2 regions of the Salipiger sp. PrR003 genome follow, and region 2 is predicted to be linked to the other one. Evidence: riboswitches for the same ligand, from Rfam matches in the RefSeq annotation. Region 2 holds a riboswitch; the other holds the start of a gene.
The links. Region 2 has a riboswitch for cobalamin ahead of G0D83_RS04460 (energy-coupling factor ABC transporter permease). Riboswitches for the same ligand answer to the same signal wherever they lie in the genome.

Region 1 (7,311 bases), on a different contig from region 2:
GCGGCGGCCCGCTATGGCTCGGGTGCCGCGGGCGGGGTGGTGAACATCATCACCAAGGCCCCGGAAGAAGACTTGCTGCAGCTCGGCACCTTCTTCGACGCGCCCGACAGCAGCCTCGAGGGCGCGACCCAGCGCTACAACCTGCTGTGGGCCAGGAAGCTGAACAACGACTTCTCGCTGCGCTTCTCGGGCAGCTACAACAAGACCGATGCCGATGATCCCGAGCTCAATGCCGAAACCGTCGAGGGCGAGACCTGCACCGACCGGAGCGGCGCAGAGACCGAATGCGGCTACGACGCGGGCAGCGAGGGCGTGGTCAACAAGGATGCCTCGTTGCTGCTGCGCTGGACGCCGAGCGACCGCAACAGCTTCGACTTCGATCTCGGCTGGTCGCGGCAGGGGAACATCTACGCCGGCGACAAGCTGCTCGGTGGCGGCTTGACCGACAGCGGCGGCACGGTTGTCGATGACCTTGCCGAGGACGGCGACGAAACCAACGTCATGGAGCGCTACACCGCCGCCATCACCCACAACGGCAGCTACGGCTGGGGCGAAACGCGCAGCTACCTGCAATACGAGCACACCGACAACACCCGTCTGACCGAGGGGCCGGCCGGCGGGTCCGAGGGCATGATCAATGCAACCGACGAATGGGATACGGCGCTGCTCGATGCCATCGCGGCCAAGTCCGAGACCTACATCGACCGCAGCTTCCTCGGCCGCCCCTCGGCGCTGACGCTCGGCGCCGAAGCGCGCTACGAGCGGCTCGATCTCGGCGACTACAGCTCATTCGCGTCGATCACCAGCGATGACGGTGGCATCAATTCCTCCAGCGGCGACGAGATCACCGAGCAACTGACCCTCGGTCTCTATCTCGAGGACAACATCGAGTGGACCGACCGGCTGACGCTGACCCCCTCGGTGCGTGTCGACTGGGCGGACAGCTTTGGCTACAACTGGTCGGGCGGGCTGAATGCCTCCTACGCGGTGAACTCGGAATGGACGGTCAAGGGCGGCGTGGCGCGGGCCTTCAAGGCGCCGACGCTCTACCAGCTGTCCGACACCTACGTCTACACGACGCGCGGCAATGGCTGCCCTTATCCCTACGTCGGCGACGGCCCCTGCTACGTTCTGGGCAACGACGACCTGGACCCCGAGACCTCGATCAACTCCGAAATCGGGATCGCCTATGCCGGCCTCAATGGTGTCAACGCGACGCTGACCTATTTCCACAACGACTACCGCGACAAGATCCAGGCGGGCACCGAGCAGGCCGGCACCACCCAGGTCAGTGGCAACGCGGCGCGGCTCTACCAATGGGAAAACGTTCCCCAGTCGACGGTCGAGGGTCTTGAGGGCAGCTTCGCGATGCCTCTCGGCGAGCGGGTCTCGCTGGCGGTGAACGGAACCTACATGATCGAGTCGAGCCAGAAGCTGAAGATCAAGGGCGGCACCAATTCGGATGGCGAGACCTATGACGGCGTCGAGGTCGACGTGCCGCTGTCGCTGGTGCCCGAGTACACGATCAACGCCGCGGTGACCTGGAACGTAAACGACAGGTTCAGCCTTATCCCCTCGCTCACCCACTATGGTCCGATCGAGGCGACGGAATACAGCGCCGCGACCGGCTACGCCCAGGGTGACGACGAGGACCGCGATCCCTACACGCTGGTCAATCTCGGCATGACCTATCAGTTCGACAACGGCTTCGATCTCAAGGCCGGGGTGACCAACCTTTTCGACACCGAGATCCTGCGCTCGGGAGACGGTGCGAACACCTACAACGAGCCCGGACGAGCCTATTACTTCGGTCTGACCAAGACCTTCTGATCTCCGAAGTAGTTCCTCAAAAAAACTAAGATCTGCCCGCATCTTGCGGGCAGATCTTTATGTTGTCGCGGTAGGCCAGAGGCGGCAGGCACGAAAAGCCGCGGGCAGCAGACCCGCCCGCGGACTGAGATAGGTCAGGCTGGGATCAGAAATCCCAGTCTTCGTCCTCGGTGGCGACAGCCTTGCCGATGACGTAGCTCGATCCCGAGCCCGAGAAGAAGTCGTGGTTCTCGCTGTCGGGGCTCAGCGCGGCCATGATGGCCGGGTTCACCTCGGCGGCTTCGGGTGGGAAAAGCGCTTCGAAGCCAAGGTTCTGCAGCGCCTTGTTCGCGTTATAGTGGAGGAAGGCCTTCACCTCCTCGCTCAAACCGATCCCGTCGTAGAGCTCTTCGGTGTAGCGCGCCTCGATCTCGTAGAGTTCGAACAGCAGCGAGAAGGCGTAATCCTTCAACTCGGCCTTGCGCTCGGCGGTCTCGCGCTCCAGCGCGCGCTGGAACTTGTAGCCGATGTAATAGCCGTGCACCGCCTCGTCGCGAATGATCAGGCGGATGAGGTCGGCGGTGTTGGTCAGCTTGGCGCGGCTCGACCAGTACATCGGCAGGTAGAAGCCCGAGTAGAACAGGAAGCTCTCGAGGAAGACCGAGGCGATCTTGCGCTTCAGCGGATCGGCACCGGCGGCATAGGTTTCCAGCACGGCGCGGGCCTTGGCCTGCAGGTGCGGGTTCTCGTCGGACCAGCGGAAGGCCTCGTCGACCTCGCGGGTCGAGCAGAGCGTCGAGAAGATCGAGCTGTAGCTGCGCGCGTGCACCGCTTCCATGAAGGCGATGTTGGTCAGCACAGACTCCTCGTGTGGGGTCTGCGCATCGGGCATCATCGCCGGTGCGCCGACCGAGTTCTGGATGGTGTCGAGCAGCGTCAGCCCGGTGAAGACGCGGATGGTCAGCTGCTTCTCGGCATCGGTCAGCGTCGCCCAGCTCTGCACATCGTTCGACAGCGGCACCTTTTCGGGCAGCCAGAAGTTCACCGTGAGACGGTTCCAGACCTCGAGGTCCTTCTCGTCCTGCAGCCGGTTCCAGTTGATCGCCCGCGGCACGGCGGGGGAAGTGACGGTGTCCTTCATCGGATCATCCCTTGTTCGGGCGCAGCGGCCCTCATCCCATCCGGAGCGCGCGCCCGCGCCCCGTTAATCTTTCCTCAAATACTCCGGGGCTGCGGGGGCGCTGCCCCCGTCTCATCCCCTCAGAGCGTGCAGGAGACGCAGCCCTGCACTTCGGTGCCCTCGAGCGCGGTCTGGCGCAGGCGCACGTAGTAGATCGTCTTGATGCCCTTCTTCCACGCGTAGATCTGCGCGCGGTTGATGTCCCGCGTGGTGGCCTCGGCGGGGAAGAACAGCGTCAGCGACAGGCCCTGGTCGACGTGCTCGGTGGCCGCCGCATAGGTGTCGATGAGCTTTTCCGGGCCGATCTCGTAGGCGTCGCGGTAATACTCGAGGTTCTCGTTGTTCATGAAGGCGGCCGGGTAGTAGACGCGGCCGATCTTGCCTTCCTTGCGGATCTCGATCTTCGAGACGATCGGGTGGATCGAGGAGGTCGAGTTGTTGATGTAGCTGATCGAGCCTGTCGGCGGCACCGCCTGCAGGTTCCGGTTGTAGAGCCCGTGCTCCATCACGTCGGCCTTCAGCGCGTCCCAATCCGAACGCGTGGGCAGGGTGATGCCGTCGAAGAGCTTGCTGACGGTTTCGCTCTCGGGCAGCCAGTCGCGGGTGACGTATTTCTCGAAAAAGCTGCCGTCGGCATATTTCGACTTCTCGAAGCCCTTGAAGGTCATGCCTTTTTCCCGCGCCATGGCACAGGAGGCGCGCAGCGCGTGATAGGCCACGGCGGCGAAATAGACCGAGGTGAACTCGACGCCCTCGTCGGAGCCGTAATGGACGTGCTCGCGGGCCAGGTAGCCATGCAGGTTCATCTGGCCGAGACCGATCGCGCGGCTTTCGTCGTTGCCGCGGCGGATCGAAGGCACGCTGTCGATCGCCGACATTTCCGACACGGCGGTGAGCGCGCGGATCGCGGTCTCGATCGAGGCGCCGAAGTCCGGGCCGTCCATGGTCTTGGCGATGTTCAACGAGCCGAGGTTGCACGAGATGTCGGTGCCCAGCTTCGAGTAGCTCAGGTCGTCGTTGAACTCCGACGCCTCGGCCACCTGCAGGATCTCCGAGCAGAGGTTCGACATGGTGATGCGCCCGTCGACCGGGTTGGCTTCGTTCACCGTGTCCTCGAACATGATGTAGGGATAGCCGCTCTCGAACTGGATCTCGGCCAGCGTCTGGAAGAAGGCGCGGGCGTTGATCTTGGTCTTGCGGATGCGCTTGTCCTCGACCATCTCCTCGTATTTCTCGGTGACCGAGATTTCGGAGAAGGGCACGCCGTAGACCTTCTGCACGTCATGCGGCGAGAAGAGATACATCGGCTCGTTACGCTTGGCGAGCTCGAAGGTCACGTCGGGGATCACCACGCCAAGGCTGAGGGTCTTGATACGGATCTTCTCGTCGGCGTTCTCGCGCTTGGTGTCGAGGAACTTGAGGATGTCGGGGTGGTGCGCGTTTAGATAGACCGCGCCCGCGCCCTGACGCGCACCCAGCTGGTTGGCATAGGAGAAGCTGTCTTCGAGCAGCTTCATCACCGGGATGACGCCAGAGGACTGGTTCTCGATGCCCTTGATCGGCGCGCCGGCCTCGCGGATGTTGGTCAGCATCAGGGCGACGCCGCCGCCGCGCTTGGACAGCTGCAGCGACGAGTTGATCGCCCGGCCGATGCTTTCCATGTTGTCTTCGATGCGCAGCAGGAAGCAGGAGATCAGCTCGCCCCGACTCTTCTTGCCGGCGTTGAGGAAGGTCGGCGTGGCGGGCTGGAAGCGGCCCGAGAGGATCTCTTCCATGAACGACATCGCCAGCGCCTCGTCGCCGCGTGCCAACGCCAGGGCCACCATGACGACGCGGTCCTCGTAGCGCTCGAGGAAGCGTTTCCCGTCACGCGTCTTCAGCGTGTAGGAGGTGTAATACTTGAACGCGCCGAGAAAGGTCGGGAAGCGGAACTTCTTGGCAAAGGCCGCGTCCCAGATCTTCTGCAGGAAGGCGGGCGGGTATTGCTCGAGCACCTCCGCCTCGTAATAGCCTTCCTCGACGAGGTAGCCGAGCTTTTCCGTCAGCGAGTGGAAGAACACGGTGTTCTGGTTCACGTGCTGAAGGAAATACTGCCGCGCCGCCATCCGGTCGGCCTCGAAGCGGATATTGCCGTCCGCATCGTAGAGGTTCAGCATGGCGTTGAGCGCGTGGTAGTCCAGCGTCTCGTTCAGGCGGTCAAGCATGGGGTCCCCCAGAAAGCGTCGAGCCCGTCGTTGACGCGGGCGAAATCCTTGGTCGTTCCCGCCAGCTCAAACGAGTAGAGCAGGGGGACATTGCATTTTTGCGCGATGACGCGGCCGGCGAGCGCGAAGGTCTCGCCGAAGTTGCGATTGCCGCTGGCGATCACGCCGCGCAGCAGCGCGCGGCGGGACGGGTCGTTGAGAAAGCGGATCACCTGCTTCGGCACCGCGCCGCGACCTTCGCCGTCGGCATAGGTCGGGCAGATCAGCACAAAGGGATCGCGCGGATCGGGCGTCAGTTCCTTGGGCGACACCGGGATGCGCAGCGCCGCCCGGCCGAGGCTGGCGACGAAGCGCGCGGTGTTGCCGCTGGCAGAGGAGAAGAAGACGAGCCCCGACATGGTCGATCCCTTGTTGCCGATCCCGCCGCGATCAGCTCGCGAGGCGGGCGATCAGGTCCGGACGGAAGCCCGACCAGTGGTCTTCGCCAAAGGTCACGACGGGGGCCTGGCGGTAGCCGAGCTCGGTGACCAGCGACATGGCCGCGTCGTCCTCGGTGAGGTCGATCACGTTGTAGTCCAGCCCCTTGGCATCGAGCGCGCGGGTGGTGGCAGTGCACTGCACGCAGGCGGGTTTCGAATAGACGGTGATCATGCTCTTGCGTCCTCAGCTGCGAAGGCGGGGACGCGTCACCGCGCAGGCCTTGTGCCTGACGCGGTCCTCGCACGCCCCGAACCCTCCGTTCGTGGTCATTCTGTCAGGCCTTCGGCAGGTCTCCTGGCTTGGCGGGTCGTGGGTCCGGCCGCGCCTTCCCGGGATGTCCCAGTGGCTCATTGGGCCTTCACTCGCCGCTTACAGTTGCGGGGGCAGCACCGGTGTTACACCGGTTTCCCTCTTAGCGCCGCGCCGGGCCGTCGCCCGACTCGATGAACCGAAAAGCAACTATATCTAGAACAGGATGCAGGTCATGCGTCAATATCCTGTTGTGCGAGCCCGACTTCAAAAAAATTCTGCAGCCTCTGTGTGCAGCAAGTCGGCCACGGTGGACACCCTTGGAGCGGGCGTTTGCAAGGGGTTGCGCGGGCCATGCATTCTCGACAACTCGGCCCTGCAGGAATGTGCGTTGCCCGGGCCAGGGAGGGCCCCTAAATGTGCCCCTGTCGACGCGGCAACGCGTTCAAGGATTTTTTCGGGGTGTTTCTCCTCCTCCCTCAGCCCCGGAAATCGGCGGCGGCCCTTCTCCTCCTCCCTTGGGGCCGCCGCATCCTCCCTTCCTCCACAAGCTTCCTGATAGGCGCGCGCCGCCAAGCGATCTGGCTTTCGCCCGCCCGCGCGCATATGCAGACATCACGCACCGTCAGTTCAGCCCTGCAGGAGGTCCGCATGTCCCATATCGTTCTCGTCGCCACCGGTGGCACAATTGCCTCCTATGCCAAGACCGAGGGCGGGGCCGTCACCGCCGGGCTGAGCGGCGACAGGCTGCTCGAAAGCCTGCACGCACCACTGCCTGGGATCACCGTCGAGGTCGACAACATCGAGGCCGCGGGCAGCAACGCGCTGACGCTCGAGACGATTTACAAGCTCTGCCGCCACATCGACGCGCGACTGGCCGAGCCCGGGGTCGATGGCGTCGTCGTCACCCATGGTACCGATACCATGGAGGAGAGCGCCTTTCTCGCGCGGCTGCTGGTCAGGTCCGATAAGCCAGTGGTCTTCACCGGCGCACAGCGCCACGCGGGCCAACCCGATACCGACGGGCCACGCAACATGCACGACGCGCTGCTCTGCGCGGCGGCGCCCGATCTGACCGGCGTGGGCGCGGTCATCGTCTTCGAGGGCGAGATCCATGGCGCGCGCTACGTCAGCAAGGTGCACAGCTCGCGCGTGGACACCTTCCGCTCGAACGGCCATGGCAAGCTGGGCGAGATCGACGAGGGCGAGGTGCATCTCTACACGCGCCCGGCGCGCCCGCGCGAGGTGATCGACGCGCCGTCGCTGGACCCGAACGTCGAGCTTATCGCGCTCGGGCTCGGCAGCACGCCGCGCTACCTCGAATGGTGTGCCTCGAACGGCGTCTCGGGCGTGGTGATCGAGGCCTTCGGGCGCGGCAATGCCCCCAAG
Region 2 (7,311 bases):
CGCGGGTCTGGTCTGCACCGGCGCGGCGTTGTCGATCGTCATCCCGCCGTCGATCGGGCTGGTCATCTACGGGGTGATCGCCGAGACCTCGATCTCGCATCTCTTCCTCGCCGCCATCCTGCCCGGGCTGTTCATGGGCGTGATGATGCTGCTCACGCTGCCCTTCGCCAAGCCGCAATCCGGTCGCGCCGCCGCGCTGGAAAAGCTGAGCCCGATGCCGCATGCGGACAAGCCCTATGGGCAGCGCCTGTGGCTGTCGTTCAAGGACAGCTTCTGGGGGCTGATGACCCCCGTCGTCATCCTCGGCGGCATCTACTCGGGCGTCTTCACCCCCACCGAGGCCGCGCTGGTCGCCACGGTCTACGCGCTGCTGGTGGGCGGGCTGATCTACCGCACGCTCACCCTAGACGGGCTCTACAATTCGCTGTCCAACGCCGCCGCCTCTTCGGCCACGGTGATGCTCGTGGTCGCCTATGCCAGCCTTTTCGGCTGGGTGGTGACGGTCGAGGATCTGGTCGGCAGCTACTCGGGCGCCCTGCTCGGCCTTTCCGGCAACGAGGGGGTGATCCTGCTGGTCATCATGCTGATCCTGCTGATCGCCGGCATGTTCATGGATGCGGTGACGGTGATGTTCATCTGCCTGCCGATCTTCATGCCGGTGGTGCGCGAGCTGGGCTGGGATCCGGTCTGGTTCGGCGTGCTGGTGATGGTGAACCTCGCCATCGGGCTGATCACCCCGCCGGTCGGCATCAACCTCTATGTGGCCGCCAATGTCACCCGCCTGCCGATCGAGCGCGTCGCTCGCGGCGCCATGCCCTTCCTGCTGGTGTGCCTGATCGGGCTGGCGGTGATCGGTGCCTTCCCGCAGCTTTCCCTCGGCCTGCTCGGCCCCGCCAACTGAGGAGTCCTTTATGACCCAGAAGACAGCCATCGTCACCGGCGCCGCGCGCGGCATCGGGCTTGCGACCACCAAGCAATTCCTTTCCGAGGGTCGCCGCGTGGCGATGATCGACCGGGACGCCGAGGTGCTGATGGCGGAGGCCGGGCAGCTCGACAACGTGCTGCCGGTGGTCTGCGACGTCTCGCAGCCGGACCAGGTGGCGGCGATGATCGCCGAGGTGGCCGAAGCTTTCGGCCGCATCGACGCGCTGGTGAACAACGCCGGGGTCGCGGATTTCGGCCCCATCGAAGAGACCACCTTTGAGCGCTGGCGTACCGTCATGGCGACCAATCTCGACGGCGTCTTCCTCTGCTCGCAGGCGGCGATCCCGCACCTCAAGCAGGTGCAGGGCGCCATCGTCAACATCGCGTCGATCTCGGGCCTGCGTGCCTCGACGCTGCGGGTGGCCTATGGCACCTCGAAGGCCGGGGTGATCCAGCTCACCCAGCAGCAGGCGGCGGAGCTGGGCGAATACGGCATCCGCGCCAACTGCGTGGCGCCGGGTCCGGTGCGCACCAAGCTGGCCATGGCGGTGCATTCGCCCGAGATCATCGCGGCCTATCACGACGCCATCCCGCTCAATCGCTATGGCTCGGAGGATGAGATCGCCTCGGTGATCGTCTTCCTCTGCTCGGACAAGGCGAGCTACGTGACCGGGCAGACTATTGCCTCGGACGGCGGCTTCCAGTCGACCGGGGTGGGCCTTCCGGCGCTGCGGGTCTAACGCGCGCGGTTCAGGAACAGGCGGATCCAGCGGAAGACCAGCATCAGCGCCAGCGTGGTGGCGATCAGCCCGATCAAGTCGCCCACCGCGTAGATCGCCACGACCGCCACCGAGTCGTCGGGCAGGATATGCCCCGAGAACACCAGCGACTGGCCCGCGGAGTTGATCACCGAGGCCAGCGCCCCTGCCAGCAGCAGCCACTTCCAGTGAATTTGCGCCCGCTGACCGGCGTAGACGCGCCGCCCGGCCAGCGCCATGGCCTCGAAGGCGAGGGGCGCCGAGGCCGCCCCCACGGCGATGGACAGCAGGATCAGCGGCTGGGTCGGGGTGCTGATCTCCGCCGGCGTGAAGAGGGCCTCCGACAGGAAGGCGCCCAGAAACAGCGGCAAGAAGGCCCGCTTGCCGAGCAGCCAGGTCGAGAGCACCCGCACGCCATGCGGCAGGTAGGCCAGGCTGGCAAAGATGGTGAGCTCCGGCATGAGCCGCGACTGCATCGGGGTGATCAGAAGCGCGGTCAGGCCGTGTGCGAGGACATAGGCCAGGATCACCACGGAGAAGTTCTGCAGGACCGTCATGTCGGGCGCGCGCGGGGCAGGGGCTCAGCTCAGCGGCAGCGGCGCGCCGACAAGGTCGCTCCGCACGACGTAGGCCCGCGCCTTGGTGTCCGCCGCCCGTTCCAGGAGCCCGCGGTCGAGAAGGGTGCGGATGGCCCGGTAGAAGGTCGCCTGCGCGGAGGAGCGGACCAGCGCATGGTCGCGGATCTGCTCGGAGCTGATCACGTCGCCGGGCCGCTCGCAAAGTCCATGCGCGGCAAGGAGCACGTCGCGTTCCAGGCGGCTGAGATCTTCGAGACCGACATCGCGTTCGAGCTGGCGCAGCATCTCGCGAAGCTGAAGGATGGAGCTGAGTTTGTTCATGGCAGCAAGTCTTTGCGCAGCGCGGCCATGGGGTCAAGAAATGTCACAGGTCGCCGCCCAGTTAACTTTATCAATTTGATAATCTCTTGGAGTCAGGTGAGCTCCGTGCTACGCAACCGACGTGGCGTTAGGTCAAGAGTGCCTTTTTGACGAGTATCCGTGAGTGGTGGCGCCGCAGCTCATTTGAGAACCTTTCGCCTTGGTGCTTTCCGGCACCAAGGCTTTTCGTTTCGGGCTTCCGGGGACGAAGGGCCGGGATCCGGTCGTCGGACACGCAGGCGTCAGTCTGCGCCGTCCGTGGAGGCACGGCGCAGCAGGTAGGTGTCCATGATCCAGCCATGCTTGGCCCGCGCCGTCTGCCGCAGGGCGATGATCTCCTGCGCGACCTCGGCCAGCGGGCCGGAGCGGAGGATCTGCGCCGGGCTGCCGAGGTAGGCGCCCCACCAGATGTGCAGTCCCTCGGCAGGGAGCCCCGCGAAGCTGCATTCCCCGTCGAGCATCACCACCACGGTCTCCTCGCCCGCGGGCCAGCCCCGCGCGCGGAGGCGCCGCCCGGTGGTGAGTTTCACCGCGCCGTTCACGCTGTTGAGCGGGATCGCATGGGCGGCGGTCAGCGCCTGGATCGCGGTGATGCCGGGGACCACCCGCAGCCTTGGGGGCGGCTGGAGGCGCCCGGCGATGCGCAGCGTGCTGTCGTAGAGAGCCGGATCCCCCCAGACCAGCAAGGCGACCGGCCCCTCCGGCGCGCCGTGCAGCGCCGCGATCCAGCGCCGGGCGATCTCGTCGTGCCAGGCGGCGACGCGCTCGGCATAGGGGAGCGTCGGATCGCGCACGGGGTAGGTGAAGGTGCGGATCTCGGCGTTTGTGCCCGCGGCCTCGAGGATCACCTGGCGCAGCGCCCGGAGGTCGTCTTTCGCCTCGCCCTTCAGCGGCAGCAGGATGACGGCCGCGTCGCGCAGCGCCTGTACCCCCTCGAGGGTCACATGGCCGGGGCTGCCGGTGCCGATGCCGACAAGCCAGAGGTCCTGGATCATGGAGCTTTCCTTGCGGTGGGTGCCCGGCCCCGTTCTGGGGACCGGGCGCCTGGTCAGGCGGTATAGAGCCTTGGCGCGAAGAGCCGGCCGAGCCCGGTGTCGCGCAGCGATTTCGCGGCGGCGAGCGCGGCGAGATCGGCCAGCGGCTCGATCAGCAGCACCAGCATGTAGGCGCCGCCGAAGGTCAGCACCGCGCCGAAGGTCTCGGCCGAGATACCCTGGCCGTAGAAGACCCAGAAGGTGACCCAGGCGACGACCCCGGCCTGGAACACACCCGAGAGCTTCAGCACGTCGGCATAGCGCAGGTCCACATAGGCCGTGTCCGCGGGCACCACACGACGGGCGAGCGCCGCGGTTGCGAAGAGCGGCACCAGAAGCGTGGTGACATTGACGAAGTACATCGGCAGGTCGCTGGGCGCGAAGAACAGCCCCTGAACAAGCAGACCCAGCGCCAGACCCATCGCGGCGGGTGCGGCGCCGAGCAGCAGGAAGAGCGTCGAGCCGAGGATGAAATGCACCTCAGAGACACCCACCGGGAAGTGCGGCAGCACCTCGAAGAAGACGAAGGTGCCCACGGCGGCCATCAGCGTGCGCGCGGCAAGCGAAACGAGGTTGCTGCGCGCCGCGTCCTCTGCGGCGAGCTTGGCGGTATAGCCGGCGGCGCCTGCCGCGGTGACGGCGGCAAAGGCCAGTTTGGCGCCGTCGACGACGCCGGGTTCGATATGCATGATATTTCCTTTACGTGTGGCTGCCCCACCGGCAGCGAAATTGCCCATGAGGGCGGGAAAGGGGGTCGCATGGCAGGTCTCCTGACTCGCAGATCGTCGCGCCTCGGCCCTTCCCGGCATGCCTGCCAGTGGATCTTCCTCGGCGCTCCTCGCTTACAGTTGCGGGGGCAGTCCGGGCCTCTCACCCGGTTCCCTTGCGTCCCGTGCGGGACACCATGCGGGGTCGGCTCAGCGCCGGGCTTTGGTCTGGATGCGCGCCTCCTCTTCGGCTTGTGCGCGGGGGGCAGACGGCTCCTCCGCCGAGATCAGGTGAAAGAAGGTTCCCGTGACCTGCCCGCGCCGCGAGCCGGTCTCGGCCACCGGGGCGCCATCGGCATCGGCGACCTCGGCCAGCGGCGGGTCGGGTTGCTGCAAGATGGTGGAGTAATGGAACTCATGGCCGCGCAGCGCCGCCCCGGCGTCGAAGCCCGGCATCGGCGCGCGCAGCACCGCGCGGCGATAGCCCAAGTGGAACTTGCGGGTCTCATAGCTGGTGACGAGGCCCAGCAGGCCCGCCATTTCGTGCCGCGTGCCGCCTTTGTCGATCAGCCCCGCGCCAAGGGCCATGTAGCCGCCGCACTCGCCGTGGACCGGGCGCGTCTCGGCATGGCGGCGCAACCCGGCGCGGAAGGTCTCGGCGGCGGCGAGCCGCCCGGCGTGCAGTTCGGGGTAGCCTCCGGGCAGCCAGACCAGATCGGCCCCGGCGGCGGGCGGCTCATCGGCGATCGGAGAGAACGGCAGGACCTCGGCCCCGGCGGCGCGCCAGCCTTCGAGAAGGTGCGGATAGGTGAAGGAAAAGGCCGCGTCCTGCGCCAGCGCGATGCGCTGCGCCGGGGGCCTGGGCAGGGCCGGCGTTGCGCCGGGCAACGGCCCGCCCGCAGCAGCGGTGCGGAGCGCGGCAAGGTCGACATGCTCGCGCAGGAAGGCGGCGTACCCGGCGATGGCGGCTTCGAGGTCCGGATGCTCCACGGCCTGGATGAGCCCGAGGTGCCGCTCCGGCAGGGTCAGGTCGCCGCGCCGGGGCAGCACGCCGAGCACCGGCAGCCCGGCGCGCTCCATGCCGAGCCGCGTGAGCCGCTCGTGGCGGGGCGAGGCGACGCGGTTGAGAATCACCCCGGCGAAGGGCAGATCGGGCATGTACTGCCGGAACCCCAGCGCCGTTGCGGCGGCGGATTGCGCCTGCCCGCCCACGTCGAGCACCAGCACAACCGGCCAGCCCATCGCCCGCGCCGTCTCGGCGCTGCTGCCAAAGCCCTGCTGGCCGCGCGTCGCGACCCCGTCGTAGAGCCCCATCGAGCCCTCGGCGAGGCAGATGTCCGCCCCCGCCGCCTGCGCCGCGATCGCCTGCCAGAGGTGTGGTCCCATGGCCCAGCCGTCGAGGTTGAAGCTTAGCCGCCCGCTGGCAGCGCGGTGGAAGGCCGGGTCGATGTAGTCGGGGCCGGACTTGAAGGGCTGAACCGCCAAGCCGTCCTCGGCCAGCGCCCGCAGCAGGCCCAGCATCACCGTGGTCTTGCCGGTGCCCGACGAGGGCGCCGAGACCAGAAGTCCGGGAACCTCAGCCATCGATCTGCGCCTCCTGCTCGGGGGTCCAGCCACTCCACGGGCTCTCGGCGCTTTGCGGGCGGTGGCGGCGGTCGTAGTCCACCGCATAGAGGCAGCTCTCTTCAAAGCCCTCGCCCGCCAGCGCCGGTCCGACAAGGATGAGCGCGGTGCGGGTGATGCCCGCGCCGAGCTTGTCCTCGATGTCCGACAGCGTGCCGCGCAGGATCACCTCGTCCGGCCAACTGGCGCGGTAGACCACGGCGACGGGGCAGTCCGCGCCATAGGCGGGGGAGAGATCGGCAACCACCCGCGCGATGTTCTGGATCGACAGGTGGATCGCGAGCGTCGCGCCGGTGGCGGCGAAATTGGCCAGCGTCTCGCCCTCGGGCATCGACGAGGCCCGGCCCGGCGTGCGGGTCAGCACCACCGATTGCGCGAGGCCCGGCAGGGTCAGCTCGGCGCCGAGCGCGGCTGCGGCGGCGGCGAAGGCAGGCACGCCGGGGGTGACCGAGACCGGGATGCCGAGCGCCTTCAGCCGGCGCATCTGCTCGCCCATCGCTGACCAGACCGAGAGATCCCCCGAATGCAGCCGCGCCACGTCGTGGCCCGCGTCATGGGCGAGGCGGATCTCGGCGATGATCTGGTCGAGGTCCAGCGGCGCGGTGTTGACGATCCGCGCGCCGGGGGGGCAATGGCCAAGGATCGCCTCGGGGACCAGCGAGCCGGCGTAGAGGCAGACCGGGCAGCGCGCGATGATGTCGCGGCCGCGCAGGGTCAGCAGGTCGGGCGCGCCGGGGCCGGCGCCGATGAAGTGAACGGTCATGGATCGGGTCCTTCTGCCAGCGCGCAGCTGGCCATGCGGTCAGAGGAAATGACGCGCGCGCCAAGCAGACGTGCGCCCGGCCCGGCGGCGGCGAGGGCGGCGGCCTCGGCGACCGAGCCGGTGGCGCGTTCGGCGCGCACGCGGGGGGAGTCGGTTGCCGTGCCCTGCGCGGAGAGCTGGCAGGCCGGGACGCCAGCGACCGGCAGGCCGAGAGATCCGGCCAGGGCACGCAGGGCGGGGGCGTCTGCCTTGTCCTTGGCCGTGGCGAGACAGCCCGCCTCCCGCCCGGCGCGGGCCCGGTCATAGGCGTCGCGCAGGCTGGAGGCGCCCGCGCCCTGCCGGAATCCGAAGCCCGCGACGATCATGTGACGTGGCTCCATTGCACGATGGGATAGGCCGCCTTCCAGCCGCGTTTCGGGCCGAGGGGCTGGGCGGACGACAGTTCGATGCGCAGCAGCGCGCCGCCGCGCCGCGCCTGCGCCTCGGTCAGCAGCGCCTCGGACTCCAGCGTCACCGCGTTGGCGACGATCCTTGTGCTCCCGGGAAGATGCGTGTCCAGCCACT

Region 1: another riboswitch for cobalamin. It lies ahead of nrdH (glutaredoxin-like protein NrdH); the one in region 2 lies ahead of G0D83_RS04460 (energy-coupling factor ABC transporter permease).

What each region holds. Positions count from the first base shown of each region.
Region 1 is NZ_JAAGOV010000024.1:16,878-24,188, reverse strand. It holds gene G0D83_RS02225 (FepA family TonB-dependent siderophore receptor) at 1-1,830, shown strand, start outside; gene nrdF (class 1b ribonucleoside-diphosphate reductase subunit beta) at 1,976-2,950, opposite strand; gene nrdE (class 1b ribonucleoside-diphosphate reductase subunit alpha) at 3,070-5,193, opposite strand; gene nrdI (class Ib ribonucleoside-diphosphate reductase assembly flavoprotein NrdI) at 5,178-5,591, opposite strand; gene nrdH (glutaredoxin-like protein NrdH) at 5,623-5,844, opposite strand; cobalamin riboswitch at 5,940-6,141, opposite strand; gene G0D83_RS02200 (asparaginase) at 6,574-7,311, shown strand, end outside.
Region 2 is NZ_JAAGOV010000026.1:151,618-158,928, reverse strand. It holds gene G0D83_RS04485 (TRAP transporter large permease) at 1-901, shown strand, start outside; gene G0D83_RS04480 (SDR family NAD(P)-dependent oxidoreductase) at 912-1,664, shown strand; gene G0D83_RS04475 (hypothetical protein) at 1,661-2,239, opposite strand; gene G0D83_RS04470 (hypothetical protein) at 2,264-2,581, opposite strand; gene cobF (precorrin-6A synthase (deacetylating)) at 2,863-3,615, opposite strand; gene G0D83_RS04460 (energy-coupling factor ABC transporter permease) at 3,669-4,343, opposite strand; cobalamin riboswitch at 4,397-4,576, opposite strand; gene G0D83_RS04455 (cobyrinate a,c-diamide synthase) at 4,572-5,945, opposite strand; gene cobM (precorrin-4 C(11)-methyltransferase) at 5,938-6,747, opposite strand; gene G0D83_RS04445 (cobalamin biosynthesis protein) at 6,744-7,112, opposite strand; gene cbiE (precorrin-6y C5,15-methyltransferase (decarboxylating) subunit CbiE) at 7,109-7,311, opposite strand, start outside.